One region of the Thermoanaerobacter sp. X514 genome, then DNA from elsewhere that is predicted to be linked to it. Evidence: riboswitches for the same ligand, from Rfam matches in the RefSeq annotation. Region 1 holds a riboswitch; the other holds the start of a gene.
The links. Region 1 has a riboswitch for thiamine pyrophosphate ahead of thiD (bifunctional hydroxymethylpyrimidine kinase/phosphomethylpyrimidine kinase). Riboswitches for the same ligand answer to the same signal wherever they lie in the genome.
Positions count from the first base shown of each region.

Region 2: linked by a shared signal. The riboswitch ahead of thiC (phosphomethylpyrimidine synthase ThiC) and the one ahead of thiD (bifunctional hydroxymethylpyrimidine kinase/phosphomethylpyrimidine kinase) in region 1 are both predicted to bind thiamine pyrophosphate.

Region 1 is NC_010320.1:588,680-596,806, forward strand. Features, by position in the region: gene TETH514_RS02875 (iron-containing alcohol dehydrogenase) at 1-629, shown strand, start outside; TPP riboswitch at 1,014-1,116, shown strand; gene thiD (bifunctional hydroxymethylpyrimidine kinase/phosphomethylpyrimidine kinase) at 1,174-1,968, shown strand; gene thiE (thiamine phosphate synthase) at 1,972-2,607, shown strand; gene thiM (hydroxyethylthiazole kinase) at 2,609-3,400, shown strand; gene thiW (energy coupling factor transporter S component ThiW) at 3,397-3,882, shown strand; gene cytX (putative hydroxymethylpyrimidine transporter CytX) at 3,911-5,089, shown strand; partial or broken gene TETH514_RS12200 (hydroxyethylthiazole kinase) at 5,130-5,279, shown strand; gene phoU (phosphate signaling complex protein PhoU) at 5,612-6,265, opposite strand; gene TETH514_RS02910 (ABC transporter ATP-binding protein) at 6,702-7,421, opposite strand; gene TETH514_RS02915 (hypothetical protein) at 7,679-7,927, shown strand; tRNA gene TETH514_RS02920 (tRNA-Leu) at 8,032-8,116, shown strand.
Region 2 is NC_010320.1:989,716-997,842, reverse strand. Features, by position in the region: gene TETH514_RS04990 (homocysteine synthase) at 1-803, opposite strand, end outside; gene TETH514_RS04985 (homoserine dehydrogenase) at 843-2,135, opposite strand; SAM riboswitch class I at 2,203-2,314, opposite strand; TPP riboswitch at 2,499-2,606, shown strand; gene thiC (phosphomethylpyrimidine synthase ThiC) at 2,652-3,950, shown strand; gene rd (rubredoxin) at 4,036-4,194, shown strand; gene TETH514_RS04970 (Na+/H+ antiporter NhaC family protein) at 4,452-5,816, shown strand; gene TETH514_RS04965 (6-phosphofructokinase) at 5,830-7,074, opposite strand; gene TETH514_RS04960 (ferredoxin domain-containing protein) at 7,258-7,773, shown strand; gene TETH514_RS04955 (transketolase family protein) at 7,802-8,127, opposite strand, start outside.

The DNA of each region.
Region 1 (8,127 bases):
CCCTTATGACAAAGCTTGACAAAAAACAGACAATAGCGGTTACTATAGATGCTTTAAACCACGTTACCGAAGCTGCTACCACTCTTGTAGCGTCACCTTACAGCGTCCTAATGGCAAAAGAAACAGTGAGGCTGATAGTTCGTTACCTACCCGCTGCTGTAAATGACCCTGAAAACCTTGTGGCCAGATACTATTTGCTTTACGCTTCTGCTTTAGCTGGTATTTCTTTTGACAATGGCCTTTTGCACCTTACCCATGCGCTAGAGCATCCTCTGAGTGCAGTAAAACCCGAGATAGCTCATGGTCTTGGACTTGGTGCTATACTGCCTGCGGTGGTAAAGGCTATTTATCCATCTGTTGCAGAAGTTCTGGCTGAAGTATATAGTCCTATAGTGCCTGGGCTAAAAGGTCTGCCTGCTGAAGCAGAATATGTAGCTAAAAAGGTTGAAGAATGGCTCTTTAAGGTAGGATGCACCCAAAAACTTTCGGACTTTGGATTCACAAAAGAGGATATTCCGACTCTGGTAAGGCTTGCTAAAACTACGCCTTCTCTGGACGGATTGCTTTCTAATGCACCAGTGGAAGCAACTGAAGCTGTTATTGCCAAGATTTATGAAGAATCTTTCTAAAATTTAATTTAAAAATTTCACAGCAAGCAGATAGACAATAGGCAATGAACAAGAACAGTATAGTTATTATTTTAACCATGTTGAAGGCAAAGAAATTTTAATCTTTGCAGACAGCGAAGGACAAACAATAGCACAACAAGTTCAAATAGGATATCTTTTTGATAAATAAGAAATGAAGACTGAGAAATTGAGGAGAGCCCTTAGCTTGCAAAAATGAGCTAAGGGCAGTAATTTTAGGGTTTTTTGTTAACACTTAAATTTTATCAGAAAAAGGGGAATTTATAACTTAACTCATTGAATATTGACACCATTTTCAAAATAATTATTGAATTCTTTTGCGTTTATGGTATAATTAACTTAAACAATTTAGGCAAAACTAAATATGACAAGTGCTAGGGGAGCCAAAAAGTGGCTGAGAGGGGATTCGTTCCCGACCCTTTGAACCTGTCAGGGTAATGCCTGCGTAGGGAAGCATGCTTTTTAAAACATTTGTAAAAATGCTCACCTCACAGGTGGGCTTATTTTATTATTTGGAGGTGTTTTTATGAAATTAGCCCTTACTATTGCCGGTTCTGATTCTGGGGGAGGAGCAGGTATACAGGCAGATTTAAAGACTTTTTCAGCCCATGGAGTATACGGCATGAGTGTCATTACTTCAATAACAGCGCAAAATACCATGGGGGTTTTGGGAATTGAGGATATAAGCCCCGATATGGTGTATTTGCAGATGAAGGCAATTTTTGAGGATTTATATCCAGATGCAGTGAAGATAGGTATGGTATCTAATGAAAGCATAATTAAAATGATTGCAAAAGGGTTAAAAGATTACAATGTAAAAAATGTTGTGCTGGACCCTGTCATGATTTCAAAGAGTGGAAGCTATTTATTAAAGCCGGAAGCAGTGGAGGCTTTGAAAAAGGAATTGATTCCTTTAAGCCTTGTAGTTACTCCAAATCTTATGGAAGCGGGAGAATTAATTGGAAAAGAAATTAAAAATGTATCGGATATGAAGGAAGCGGCTAAAAAAATTTTAGATTATGGAGCAAAGACAGTAATTGTAAAAGGTGGACATCTTACAGGAGATGCTTTAGATGTATTTTACGATGGAAAAGAGTTTTATGAAATTACATCAGAGAGGATTGATACTAAAAACACGCATGGTACAGGCTGCACATTTTCCTCAGCTATAGCTGCCAATATTGCTTTAGGCCATGATTTAGTTGAGTCGATAAAAAGAGCGAAAGCATACATTACAGGGGCTATAAAACATTCGTTGGCCATAGGGCATGGAGTAGGTCCTACTAACCATTTTTGGAATATAGAAATAAGGAAGGTGTGAGATATGGACTTAACCCTTTATGCTATAACGGATAGGTCTTACATAAAGAATATGGATATTGCTGAAGCAGTAGAACTAGCGATAAAAGGCGGTGCAACAGTAATTCAACTGAGAGAAAAAGATATATCAAGTAGGGAATTTTATGAAATTGCTCTCAAAGTTAAAGAAGTGACAAAAAGAAATAGAATCCCTCTCATTATTAACGACAGAGTGGATATAGCTTTGGCAGTAGATGCAGATGGAGTTCACGTTGGACAGGAGGATTTGCCGGCAGATATTGTAAGAAAAATAATAGGTCGTGATAAAATAGTAGGGGTATCAGCGAGAACAGTGGAAGAAGCTTTAAAGGCACAAAGGGATGGAGCGGATTATTTAGGGGTAGGTGCGGTGTTTAAGACTCCAACAAAGCCGGAGGCAGAAGCCATTGGAATAGAAGGGTTAAAAAAAATAAAAGAGGCTGTTACTATTCCAGTCGTTGCAATAGGAGGTATAACGAAGGATAATGCTTATGAAGTCATGTTAAAGTCGGGAGTAGACGGGATATCCTCAGTTTCAGCTGTATTTTATGGGGATATAGAAAACAATACAAGAAAACTCTTGGAGGTTATAAAAAAAGCGATAAATGATAGGAGGATTTGAAATGAAAAAAGAATTGTTGAAAATTTTAAGGGAGAAAAAACCTTTAGTTCACCATATTACCAATGTAGTTACTGTCAACGATTGTGCTAATATAACACTGGCTATAGGAGCACTGCCAGTCATGGCCCATGCCTTGGAAGAAGTAGAAGAAATGGTAAGTGCAGCAGATGCTTTAGTTTTAAATATAGGCACTCTTACAAATGAACAAGTAGAAGCGATGATAAAGGCAGGAAAGGCTGCAAATAGATTTAAAGTACCAGTTATATTAGACCCTGTAGGAGCGGGAGCTACAAAGCTTAGGACACAAAGCTCAAAAAAGATACTGGAAGAAGTAAAAATTTCTGTGATAAAAGGGAATAGTGCAGAGATTTCAATACTTGCGGGCAAAGGTGGAAAAATACGCGGCGTAGAGTCTCAAGGAGGAGTAGATGATATTGCTGAAGCTGCAAAAGATTTAGCAAACGCGTACAACGTTGTAGTAGCAATGTCAGGTGCTACTGACATAATTACTGATGGAAAAAGAATTGCCTATGTGAAAAATGGACATCCTATGATGGGTACTATCACCGGCACAGGTTGTATGCTTACCTCTGTAGTAGCGAGCTTCTGCGGAGTATGTGAAGATTATTTTGAAACCACAATAGAAGCTTTTGTAGCTTTTGGAATAGCAGGTGAAAGAGCCGCTCAAAGCAGCAATGTCAAAGGGCCCGGCAGTTTTAAAGTGACATTTTTTGATGAGATATATAATCTCACGCCGGAGATAATAGAAAAAGATAAGAAGGTGGAAGTATGAATAAAATACATCGTATGGTTTTTATGGCACTTATTATTGCTATAGGCACCTTTACCTCTCAATATGTATGGTTTAGTGTAGGTGTTGCCAAAGTTACACCTGTTCAACATGCTATTAATGTTATTTCAGCAGTTTTTTTGGGCCCTTGGGGAGCGTTAGAAGTAGCTTTTATTATAGGACTATTGAGGAACATCCTTGGCGTTGGATCGCTTTTGGCATTTCCAGGAGGAATGGTTGGTGCGTTCATTGCTGGATATCTTTATAGATTTACACGTAAGTTTTATTTTGCCTCTATAGGAGAAGTTATAGGTACAGGCATTATAGGGGCTTTGCTTTCTTATCCTATAGCTAAGTATATACTTGGAAGTTCCGGTGCGGCTTTTATGTTTGTCATTCCATTTTCGCTTTCCAGTACAATAGGCTCGGTTATAGGATATGTAGTGGTATTGGTTTTAGTAAAATATAAGAAATTTATCTCATAAACTTACTTTAGAAAGGCGGGTGTGAATCATGAAAATTAAAAATTTTACCCTTTTTCTAATATGGGCAGGTGCAGCAATCTCAATTGCTGAAATCTATACAGGTTCGCTATTTGCACCTCTAGGTTTAACTAAAGGCTTGTTGGCTATTTTAATAGGCCATATCATTGGTACATTATTTTTCTCGCTTGGGGGGCTTATGTCATACATCCTTAAGTTGCCAGCAATAAAATCAACAAAAGTTGTTTTGGGCAATAAAGGTACAATTTTTTTAGGAGCACTAAACATTCTACAATTGATTGGATGGACAGCAGTCATGATTATACAATCAGCAAAAGCTTTTAATGGTGCCATTGGTATGTCTGTTGGTGTAGGAATACTTTTTGTAGGCACATCTGTTTTATTATGGTCACTATTTTTTGAAAGTGAAGTATACTGGGTAAATAACATTGCAGTAATATTGTTGTTTATATTGACTATTGGTGTTGTAGTATTTTTAAAGGGCGGGAAAATTTTAACACCAACAGGTAATATAAGTTTTGTAGATGCAATCGAACTTGCCGTTGCTATGCCTGTATCATGGCTGCCTTTAGTAGGAGATTATACGATCAACAGTGAAAATAGAAAATCTAGCTTTATATATACATTTTTAGGTTATTTTATTGCAAGCTGTTTTATGTATTTTATAGGTCTTTTTGTTTCATTGAAAACGGAAGGAAAAGATATAATTTCATATTTTGCATCAATAAAAACTGGGTTTGTACCATTGCTAATAATACTTTTATCAACAGTGACGACTACTTTTATGGATGTATACTCTGCTGCGATATCTACAATGGCAGTTATTAAAACAAGGCTCAGTAAAAAAGAGCTATTAATAATTTATTCGCTGATAGGTATCATAGCAGCATATTTATTCCCAATTGATAAATATCAAAACTTTTTATATGCTATCGGTAGTGTATTTATTCCAGTATACACAGTAGTTTTTGTAGGCTTCTTTATATTAAAATATGAAGAAAGTGGGTACCTTAATATTCCTGCAGTTGTATCATCTATCATTGGAATTATTACGTATAATTACATGGTATATAACGGTACTTCATTATTAAAATGGTATCTAACTCCCACCATAACAACAATATTTTTGACTGCTGTAATTTATACTGTAACACAAACTTTTTTTAAAAGAAAAGAGAAAATTTTATGATTGATGAAATTGTAAAACTTTTGAACTCGTAAAAGGGAAAGTGCCACTTATACATGTCATCACAAATTATGTTGTGATGAATGATAATGCAAACGCACTTTTGAGTTTTGGAGCATCACCTGCAATGGCAATGTTGCAAGAAGAGGCATATGATTTTACCGCGATTTCAAATGCCATGTACATAAATATAAAATACCTGCTATCCTTAACCAGGGAAGATGTGCAGCTATAAAAAGGAAAATTGATTTTGCAAATCATTGTTAAAATTTAGAATTATAAGCATTAACATGCTAATTTTGAAGCTTTGAAGGTGTATCATTATATTTAATGGCAGGTAGATAACTTTTGAATGGAAGCAAAGTAAAGTAGCTACCATAGGTAGTATTTTAAATAACAGCTGATGAAAATATGGAACTTTATTGCTTTAATACACTCCATATCAACAATTTACAGGAGGAATTCCTATTGAAGCTATTAAAAAATGTATAAAAATGAAAACCAAAATACACCAAATTAATATTTTTAATTTAAATCTATATGCTCTCCTGTATCTAAGAAAATTACCCATTCACATATATTAGTAGCATGATCAGCAATTCTCTCAAGATAACGAGCTACAAACAAAAACTGACTCGCTTGGTCGATGTTTCTTGGGTCTTCTATCATATCAGTTAATGGTTCCCTAAATACTTGTTTGTAAAGAGCATCTACTATATCATCTTTTTCGCCAATCGTTCTTGCAAGGTCTAAATCCTGGTGAACATAAGAATCCAATGACATTTTTACCATTTCTCTTACGATTTCAGCCATTCTAGGAATATCTATCAATGGTTTTGTATATTTTTGATGAGCAATCCTCAAAGTAGTTTTTGCTATATCTACTGCATAGTCTGCCATTCTTTCTAAGTCTGTAACAATTTTAAGCCCTGTCAAAACTATTCTCAAATCCCTTGCAATTGGCTGCTGGGTTACAATAATCTTTGCACATTTATTGTCAATTTTTACTTCCATTTTGTCTATTCTGTCATCACCATCGATGACCTTTTGAGCTAATTCTGTATCATGGTTTACTAAAGAAGCAATGGCATTCGCTATCATTTCTTCTACAAGGCTACCCATTTTTAATACGTCATAATGAAGTCCCTCTAATTCTTTTTCAAAATGAGTGCGATTCACCCTTTCACCTCCTTTAACCGAATTTTCCAGTGCTGTAGTCTTCCATCCTCTAGTCTTGCTACAACCAGATGGCCTTATAAGAACTAAAATGCCATTTTCTTACGTAGATAAAATAATGATTAATTAAAGCATAAAATATTAAGAAAATAAAACAAAGGCATACTCATACAAATGAAACGCCTTTGTTTCATTGTAAGATTATATTTTTTATTTTTAAGGCTGTATAATAAATGTTGAATTGGTTAAGAACCAACCTATAAAAAAATAGAGTACTTATACTAAATGCCTACTGTAAATTCCTAGAGCAAACTTTCAAAATTTTATTATAATGTAAATTTCTTGATAAAAATAATATCATGACGAACCAAACTTTTTATGTATAAAAGCAGAGGGCTCGCCTTTAATCTGACGAGTAAAATGCCTTATCTAACTTCCTTTACCCCCCGAGATAAGCTTCTTTTACCTGCGGGTTTTCCGCCAGCTCCCAGGCGAGGCCAGATAACACAATTTTTCCTGTTTCTAATACATAGCCTTTATGAGCAATAGAAAGAGCCATATGTGCATTTTGTTCTACTAAAAGAATAGTAGTTCCTTGCTCGTTTAGTTCTTTAATGATCGCAAAAATTTCTTTAACCAACAGGGGGGCTAAGCCCATTGAAGGTTCATCTAAAAGCATAAGTCTAGGTGCTGACATTAATGCTCGCCCCATCGCTAACATTTGTTGTTCTCCGCCAGATAAAGAGCCGGCCAGTTGTCCCTTTCTTTCCGCAAGCCGCGGAAACCGATCAAAAACCCTGGTAAGCCTGCGTTTAAATTCTGCTTTATCTTTTAAAAGATAAGCACCTAACTCCAAGTTTTCCAATACTGACATGTTAGCAAAAACCCGTCGGCCCTCAGGCACCTGGCTTATACCCATTTTTACAATGTCATGAGCAGTTTTACCAGTAATATCATTACCTTCAAAAATTATTTTTCCTGATTTAGGCTTGACCAATCCACAAATTGTATTTAAAGTAGTGCTTTTCCCCGCACCATTTGCCCCGATTAAGGTTACTATTTCTCCTTCGTTTACGGTAAGCGATATTCCTTTTAAAGCATGAATGGCCCCGTAAAATACATTTAACTCTTCAATTCTTAATACTTCCTTCCCGCTCACAGAATAAAGTTTGATGGAAATTTAAATTTGATGGCTAATAATTAAAAAAGGCAAAGGCACCTTTTTTTAAAGGCGCCTTTGCCTTTTTTTCTATTTACTTGCTACTTTAATTATACTTGTTTTTCTTTGCATTGTCAATAAGCAAAAAGAAAAATGCTATTATTCTGTGATATTGTCGTATTAAAAGTATTCTGCGATAATGTCAGTATGAGAGCGGTCTAATATTCCCCCAATGCTATTATCATGATTAACGACAAATGAAACGTAACTTTTTGGAATCCTACGGCGGAACGTATACTTGGATATTTTTGCATGCATTTGTAATACAAGATGAACGACTGTACGAAGCATATGGAGAAATTGACGAGCTAAAAATTTCAAAATTAGCAGATAGTGTAGTCAGAAATATTATTCATAGAGGTGAAGATGAGGCTAGAATGATTAAAAAAGAAAATGCCCCTGAAGTACTTCTAAAATTATTAAAAGGGAAGTGCGATCCTGCTTAGAGGCATTCTTGACATATTAAAAAAACTTTGATAAAATGGTCTTGCGTGAACTCTTAATCAGCGGGGCTGGGGTTCGAGTTCCTAATGGTGCACCATATTAATATGCGGGCATGGCGGAATTGGCAGACGCGCCAGACTTAGGATCTGGTGTCTTTCGACGTGGGGGTTCAAGTCCCTTTGCCCGCACCAATAAAAATTTT
Region 2 (8,127 bases), 400 kb from region 1:
CTTAAAAGCTGCACCCTCGCTTTTACAATATAAGCTGCTTCGCCTACATCTTTTACATACCTTATACCATGATAACTTGGATCTGGTTCTGTAAGTTCTGGAAACTTTCCATTGTCCCAATTAAATTTTCCAGAATCTACTATAACTCCACCTATAGAAGTCCCATGTCCACCTATAAATTTAGTCGCCGAATGTACCACTATATCAGCCCCAAACTCGATAGGCCGTGCAAGGTAAGGAGTTGCAAAAGTATTATCTACAATGAGAGGAATTCCTGCAGTGTGGGCAATTTCTGCTATTTTTTCAATGTCAGCCACGTCAATCTTTGGATTGCCAATAGTCTCAACGTACAAAGCTCTTGTGTTATCTGTTATTTGACTTTTAAAGTTTTCAGGATTGCTGGGGTCCACAAACTTAAAATTTATACCAAACTTTTTCAAAGTAGTCGCAAAAAGATTATAAGTCCCTCCATAAAGATTGGTAGAAGATACAATCTCGTCTCCTACTCCTGCGATATTAGTAACTGCCAGCGTTATAGCTGCTTGACCTGAAGATACAGCAAGGGCACCTACCCCACCTTCTAATGCAGCTATTCTTTTTTCAAAAACATCAACAGTAGGGTTCATCATTCGAGTATATATATACCCTTCTTCTTTTAAGGCAAAGAGGTCTGCAGCATGTTGTGTACTTTTAAAAGCAAAGGAAGAAGTTTGATATATAGGAAGTGCTACAGCTCCCGTAGTTGGGTCAGGCTCCCACCCTTCATGAATTGCCAAAGTTGAAAAACCATATTTTTTAGACATAATCTTTATCCCCTTTCATCAAATATAAATATTTGATTTCTAAATTACTCCTACCAAATCTTCAAATTCTTTTAACTGTAACTCATCTATATCCTCTTGTAACACTTTAAAAATTGCTTTTAGTTCTCCAATTTTTTTGTCATTTAGCTTTTCTACAAATACATCAATATTTGTCTTTAATTTAATTACAGCAGCAAATGTGTCATTTTCGTAAGAGGACTCTAAGATTAAAGCTTCTTCTCTTTTAAAGAAATTCAAAATCTTTTGTAGATTTAAAATATCTCCTTTATGCATTTTGAGTCTTATATAAAACGTATCTGTAAAGCTTCCTTGACGAACTGGAAGAAGCTTTGCTGCATCATTATCTTTGATATTATAATTTAACAGTATATCAATTAAATCCGCGACAACTGCATCTCCAGTAGGAAGCTCTCCTGCCCCTTTGCCCACAAATACATATTCGCCAAAACTATCTCCTTTAAGAATAACAGCATTATTTACGTCGTTTACCCTCGACAAAATATTGCTTTCCTCAACCAAAACGGGTTCTACTCCTGCAAAAACACCATTTTCTATCTTTTTTCCCCATGCAAACAATTTTAATTTATACCCCCATTCAGTGATATAATCTAAATCTTCTCTTGCAATCCCATCAATCCCACTTCTCCTTATAGAATTTACCGGCACATTTACATTAAATACTTTGCGCATTAGAATAATCAGTTTATACAGTGAATCAAAACCTTTTACATCATAATCGGGATTTGCTTCTGCATAACCTAATTGCTGAGCTTCTTTAAGTGCTTCTTCATAACTTTTTCCTTTAGTAGACATTTGCGTAAGAATGTAGTTAGTAGTGCCGTTTACTATACCTCCTACAAAATCTATTTCATCTGTGATTTTTAATCTATCAATTTGATGAAGTATAGGTATTGCTCCTCCAACACTTGCTTCGCATTTTAAAAACACTCCATTTTTTTTTGCTGTTTCATTTAAATCTTCCCCATGTTTAGCCATCAATTCTTTATTTGCAGTGATTACATGCTTCCCTGAAGACAAGGCTTCCTTCACATATTCGTAAGCTGGAGAAATACCTCCTATTGCTTCAATAACTATTTTTATCTCTTTATCTTTCAAAATTTCTTCAGCATTTTGGGTAAGTAGTCCTTCTACCTTCACTTTCCTTGGCTTATTGAGATTTTTCACGAGTATCTTCTTTATCTCAGGATAAAACCCTGTACTCTCCCACATATGACCTCCTCTTGAAGTTATCAATTTATATACTCCTGTTCCTACTGTTCCAAGTCCTAATAATCCGATTTTTATTTTCATGTCACACCTCCAAATAAATTTTTAGGCCCTCTTCTCAATGAGAAGAGGGCCTAATAATCCGCCACTCCTCTCATCTCTCAGGTTAGAATAATCTAACCTGCAGGATTTGGCACCAGACGCATATAAATGCCGGTTGCCGGGTTTCATCGGGCCAGTCCCTCCACCACTCTTGATAAGAGGTTTGTGTGTAATATATTCAATTTTGCATGTTGTAATCTATGTTATCACTTTGAAACTGTAAAGTCAAGAACTTTTTTTGTACTCTTTCTTAAATTTTTTCTAAATTTTAATATACGCCGATTTTTTTTAGTGGTATAATAATATTGTATAATATTTATACTCTATCGATTATAAAAATTTAATATTTGCCACATGGGGTGCCGGCGTAACCGGCTGAGAAAAAGGTGTTGCCTTTTAACCCATCGAACCTGTTAGGTTAGTACCTGCGTAGGGATGTGGTCATCTGCCATGGCTATAATCCCCATGGTTTATTTATTTTTTAAGGAGGTTTTTATTATGACACAATTGGAATACGCCCTTTCAGGCATTGTCACAAAAGAGATGAGAATAGTTGCAGAGTATGAAGGAGTAGACGAAGAATTTATTTTAGAAGGAGTTAAAAAAGGAGAAATAGTAATACCATCAAACATCAACCACAAAAACCTCATTCCCAAAGGCATAGGAAGGGGTTTATCGACAAAAGTAAATGCCAATATAGGAACCTCTGATGCATACCCTGAAATTGAAAAAGAAATTGAAAAATTAAATGTTGCTGTAAAAGCTGGAGCAGATGCGGTAATGGATTTAAGCACAGGGGGCGACATTAACCAATCTCGTAGAAAAATACTTGAAAATTCCCCTGTCCCTGTAGGCACTGTCCCCATGTATCAAGCAGCTGTAGAATCTATATCCAAATACGGTAGCATTGTAGCTATGCCTGAAGAATTCATTTTTGAAGTTATAGAAGAACAAGCAAAAGACGGGGTTGATTTTATTACAGTCCACTGTGGTCTAACATTTGAATCATTGAAAAAGCTTAAAGACAACGGCCGAGTGATGGATATAGTAAGCCGCGGTGGCTCCTTTACAATTGCTTGGATGCTCCATAACGACAAAGAAAATCCTTTGTATAAACATTTTGATAGGCTCCTTGATATTGCTAAAAAATATGACATAACTCTAAGCTTAGGAGATGGACTGCGTCCAGGTTGTCTCGAAGACGCTACAGATAGCGCACAAATTCAAGAGCTCATCATCCTTGGGGAACTTGTCAAAAGGGCTCGTAAAGCAGGAGTTCAAGTGATGGTAGAAGGACCCGGGCATGTGCCAATTGACCAAATTGAAGCAAATGTAAAACTTCAAAAACAACTTTGTCATAATGCTCCTTTTTATGTGCTTGGCCCTATTGTGACTGATATAGCTCCTGGTTATGACCACATAACTTCAGCAATCGGAGGAGCAATTGCAGCAGCTTCTGGTGCTGATTTCCTTTGCTATGTTACACCCGCTGAACATCTCGGACTTCCAGACAAAGAAGATGTCAAAGAAGGCGTTATTGCAGCAAAAATTGCCGCCCATGCTGCAGATATCGCAAAAGGCGTAAAAGGTGCTAAAGAAAAAGATTTAACTATGGCTAGAGCTAGAAAAGCCTTAAACTGGGATGAGCAAATAAAGCTTTCTATAGACCCTGATAAAGCTTTTAAATATCGCATCAATAAAAACATATCTACAGCCAAAACTTGCAGTATGTGCGGAAAATTCTGCGCTATGAAAATTGTCAGTGAGTACCTTGGAACTTCAGCTATGACTTGCTAATACCTTTGCCTTATTTACATTCCCCCCTTGATTTTCTTTGCTAATTTCTGCTATAATAAAGGAAAACATCAAGGGGGTAATTTTTATGGAAAAGTGGCAGTGCACAGTATGCGGGTACATATACGATCCAGAAGAAGGAGACCCATCTCAAGGAATTGCACCAGGAACACCTTTTGAAGAATTGCCTGATGATTGGGTTTGTCCGGACTGTGGAGTAGCAAAAGATATGTTTGAAAAAATGTGAGGGAGCAATTGCTCTCTCTTTTTATTGATTTTTAATAAGATTCATATTATTATAGTTGTATGAAATCATTATGCTCAAACAAAGATATAATCAAACTGTGGAGGGCGTGTAATTTTAATGAGTGAAGGTTTTAAGAGGTTAACTCCTGAAGAAGCACCCGATGCTTTGTTATAAAGTTAATCAAAAAAGCAAAAAATATAGAAATTCACGTAATACCTTATAAATAACTTCTTCATTACTAAAAGGAGCAGTGAAAAATGGAAAACAAATTTGGAATCTCACTTATAACTTTTTTGTTGATTTTGGCCATAACCATGACAATGGTATTAGTTTTTCACCAACCTCCCTATATACCGCTTTTTATAAGCTATATAATAACCTTTGCTATTGTTTTGATAAACGGTTTTTCGCCTCAAGAACTTGTCAATATGTCAATTGATGGATTTAAAAAAGGTATAAATGTGATGATTATACTCCTTTTGATAGGAGCCCTAGTTGCCTTGTGGAAACAGAATGGAACGCTTCCGGCTCTTGTTTACTATGCCTCCCACTTTTTAAAACCACAAGGTTTTCTATTATTGTCTTTTATCACAACCTCTATTATCTCAATGATTTTAGGTACAGCTGTAGGAACCGCCAGTACTATTGGAATAGTAATAATGGGATTAGCCCATGGCTTTGGCTATCCTCTTCCAATAGTTGCTGGTGCAGTAATATCCGGTTCTTTTATAGGAGATAGGACCTCTCCCCTTGCAGGAAATGTCATTCTTCTGTCGGATATGGGAGAAATTGAGCAATACAATGTACTTAAATCTCTTTTTAAAACTGCAATTCCTACTTATATATTAACTGGTTTATTGTACTATCTTTTAAGTCTTCACATTAATATTTCTTCGCCCTACACTTTTGACAATCTTGCAGCTATAATTTTGAAAAATTATAAAATAAACTTCTTCTTGTTTTTAGCTCCTATAATGATTATAACCTTAGCTTTTTTTAGAATTCCTACAAAGATAAATCTTTCAATTGCTGTCCTTCTCTCCTACTTTGTCTCTTTACTAAATGGTTATAACCTTATAGATTCTTTAAAAGTCATTATGATGGGAAATGTATCTAATATTCCAGAATTTAAATCTTTCTTTTCAGGAGGAGGTATGGTTTCAATTTTCCCAATGATAGGAGTAGTAACCTTTGCTACCGCTCTTTCTGGAATATTAGAAGGGACAGGAATTATAAAAGCAGTTTTTAAAAAAGCTCAAAAAATTAAAAACCCTAAAATTGCCTATTTGGTCACAATGTTATTAAGCACTTTAATGGCAGTAATAACTTGCAATCAAGCCCTTTCTGTAATTTTACCTTCCCGCATAATGTTAGAAGTGTTTAGAAATCTTAACGTAAAAAGTGATATGATGGTAAGAGCAATAGCAGATTCAGGCATGATACTTGCCGGCATAATACCCTGGAATTTAGCAGCAATGTTTCTTTCTGCAGTTTTAGGAGTAAAAGTCATTGATTACCTTCCCTATGCTTATTTAAATCTATTATTCCCTATATTATCAATACTTATCGTGTTTATAGAAAGTAATAAACAATATAGCAATGTTCTAATGGAAGAATTTTAAAAAAAGCAGGATTTTATTCCTGCTTTTTTATCGCATATTTTAAGTTTATATAATAAGGTAACCCTTCTGCCATAGGGACCTTCACTTCTCCTTGTATAAGTGGTCTTGCATAATCAAAAAATTCTTCAGTAACATAATTACCTTCTTCATTTATCCAATTTAAAGGCATTTTTTTCTCCTTGTTACACACTTTATCAACATCTACAATATCTGTTTTAACAGTGTATGGGTAATTTCTTTCTCTTACAAGGCTTATCATTTTCCCGGTTTCACCACATAACGCATACTTTACTGCTTCCCTCCCCAACATTTCAGCTTCTTCAAAATCCACTTTAGATGCCAAGTGCATTGCACATCTTTGCGTTACACCAAGTCTGGTCATTTTGACACGTTTATATATTTTCTCTTTTACAAGCTTTTCTATATAGTCTCCTACTCCTCCCAGTTGAGGATGACCAAAAGCATCTTTATGATAAGCATTTTCTTTTCTTCCAATGTAATTCCCTTTTTCATCCATAAGTCCTTCTGACACAGTTATAAAGACATTGCCATATTCCTTATAAGCTTTATTTACATCCTCTAAAAATCTTTCCTCATTAAAAGGTATCTCAGGAAGATAAATAAGTTGTTTCAAATGGGGCAATCTTTCTTTAACCAAAGCAGAAGAAGCGGTAAGCCAACCTGCATTTCTGCCCATCACTTCGAGTACGTTAATTGTTTTAGTCTCATACACTTCCGCATCTAAAGCAAGTTCTAAAGTAGTTGTGGCTATATATTTTGCCGCACTTCCAAAACCAGGAGAATGATCTGTAAACATCAAATCGTTATCAATAGTCTTAGGAATTCCAATTACATTTATTTCAAAACCTATTTCTCTTGCATATTTACTGATTTTGTCAACGGCATCCATAGAATCATTGCCACCTATGTAGAAAAAATATTTAATGTTGTATTTCTTAAAAATTTCTATTAACTTTTTGTATTCCTCTTCATCCTCTAAATAGTCTTTTAACCTATATCGGCACGACCCTAATGCAGCCGCAGGGCTAAATCTCATTTGTTTTATTCTTTCATAGGGAATATCAAATATGTCAATAATATTGCCTTTTATTATACCTTCTATGCCGTTTATCCCACCATAAACTTTGCCAATTTTCTCCGAGCGCGAAGCTTCCATTATAGCTCCATACAGACTGGAATTAATAACAGCTGTAGGACCACCTGATTGTGCTATAAGACAATTGCTTTTAGTATACATAATATACCCCCATTGTGATATTCTATTATAAATTATAAAGTAATTCAGATATATTATATCACAAAAAGAAATATAATAATAATTTTTGATAAAATTTTATCAACCCTTCTTGCAAAAAGCAAAAAAATATAGCAAAATTATAATAAATAACGCATTCATCTTAAAAATACGGAGGGAGACATTATGGATGTAATTGAATTAGCTGCTCATTTGATGGCATTATCAGCGAGAACAGCACCTAAAGCAACTGGAAAAGACTTTATAGAAACAAAAGTAATTACAGGTGAAGACCTCGTAATGTTAAAAGAGGATATGATGAAATATGGCGAAGAATCCGGAAAGAAAAATTTTGACAGGGATGCAAAAAACGTCGCTAACTCCAGTGCAGTACTTTTAATTTCATTAAATAAACCAGAAAAAGTTGGACTAAATTGCGGCGCCTGCGGTTATAATCTTTGCACTAGTCTAAGGGATTTTAGAGAAGGTACAGAATTCGCAGGTCCCATATGTGCCTGGAGGCTCATCGACTTAGGAATAGCAGTAGGGTCTGCAGTTAAAACCGCCAGTCTCTTGAATGTGGATAATCGAGTTATGTATAGAATAGGTGTAAGTGCAAGAAGGTTAAAATTAATTGAAGGAGAAATTGTTATAGGCATTCCTCTTTCTGCTACAGGCAAAAACATATACTTTGATAGATAAAAAATGCCAGGTTAAATCCTGGCATTTTTTAAAATGACTTAGCTGCTTTTACAATATCCTCCGCTGTCAAACCATAATGTTTTAAAAGCTCTTTAGGTGAACCGGATTGTCCAAACTCATCTCTTATTCCAATTCTCTTTATCTTCACTGGATATTCCTCTGAAAGAACCTCTGCTACCGCCGAACCAAGCCCACCTATTATGCTGTGCTCTTCTGCTGTTATAACTTTGCCCGTCTTTTTAGCTACTTCTACTATTAAATCTTTGTCTATCGGCTTTATTGTGTGGATGTTCACCACTGTCGCTTCTATTCCCTCTTCTTTTAGTTTATCTGCTGCTTCAATCGCTATGGCTA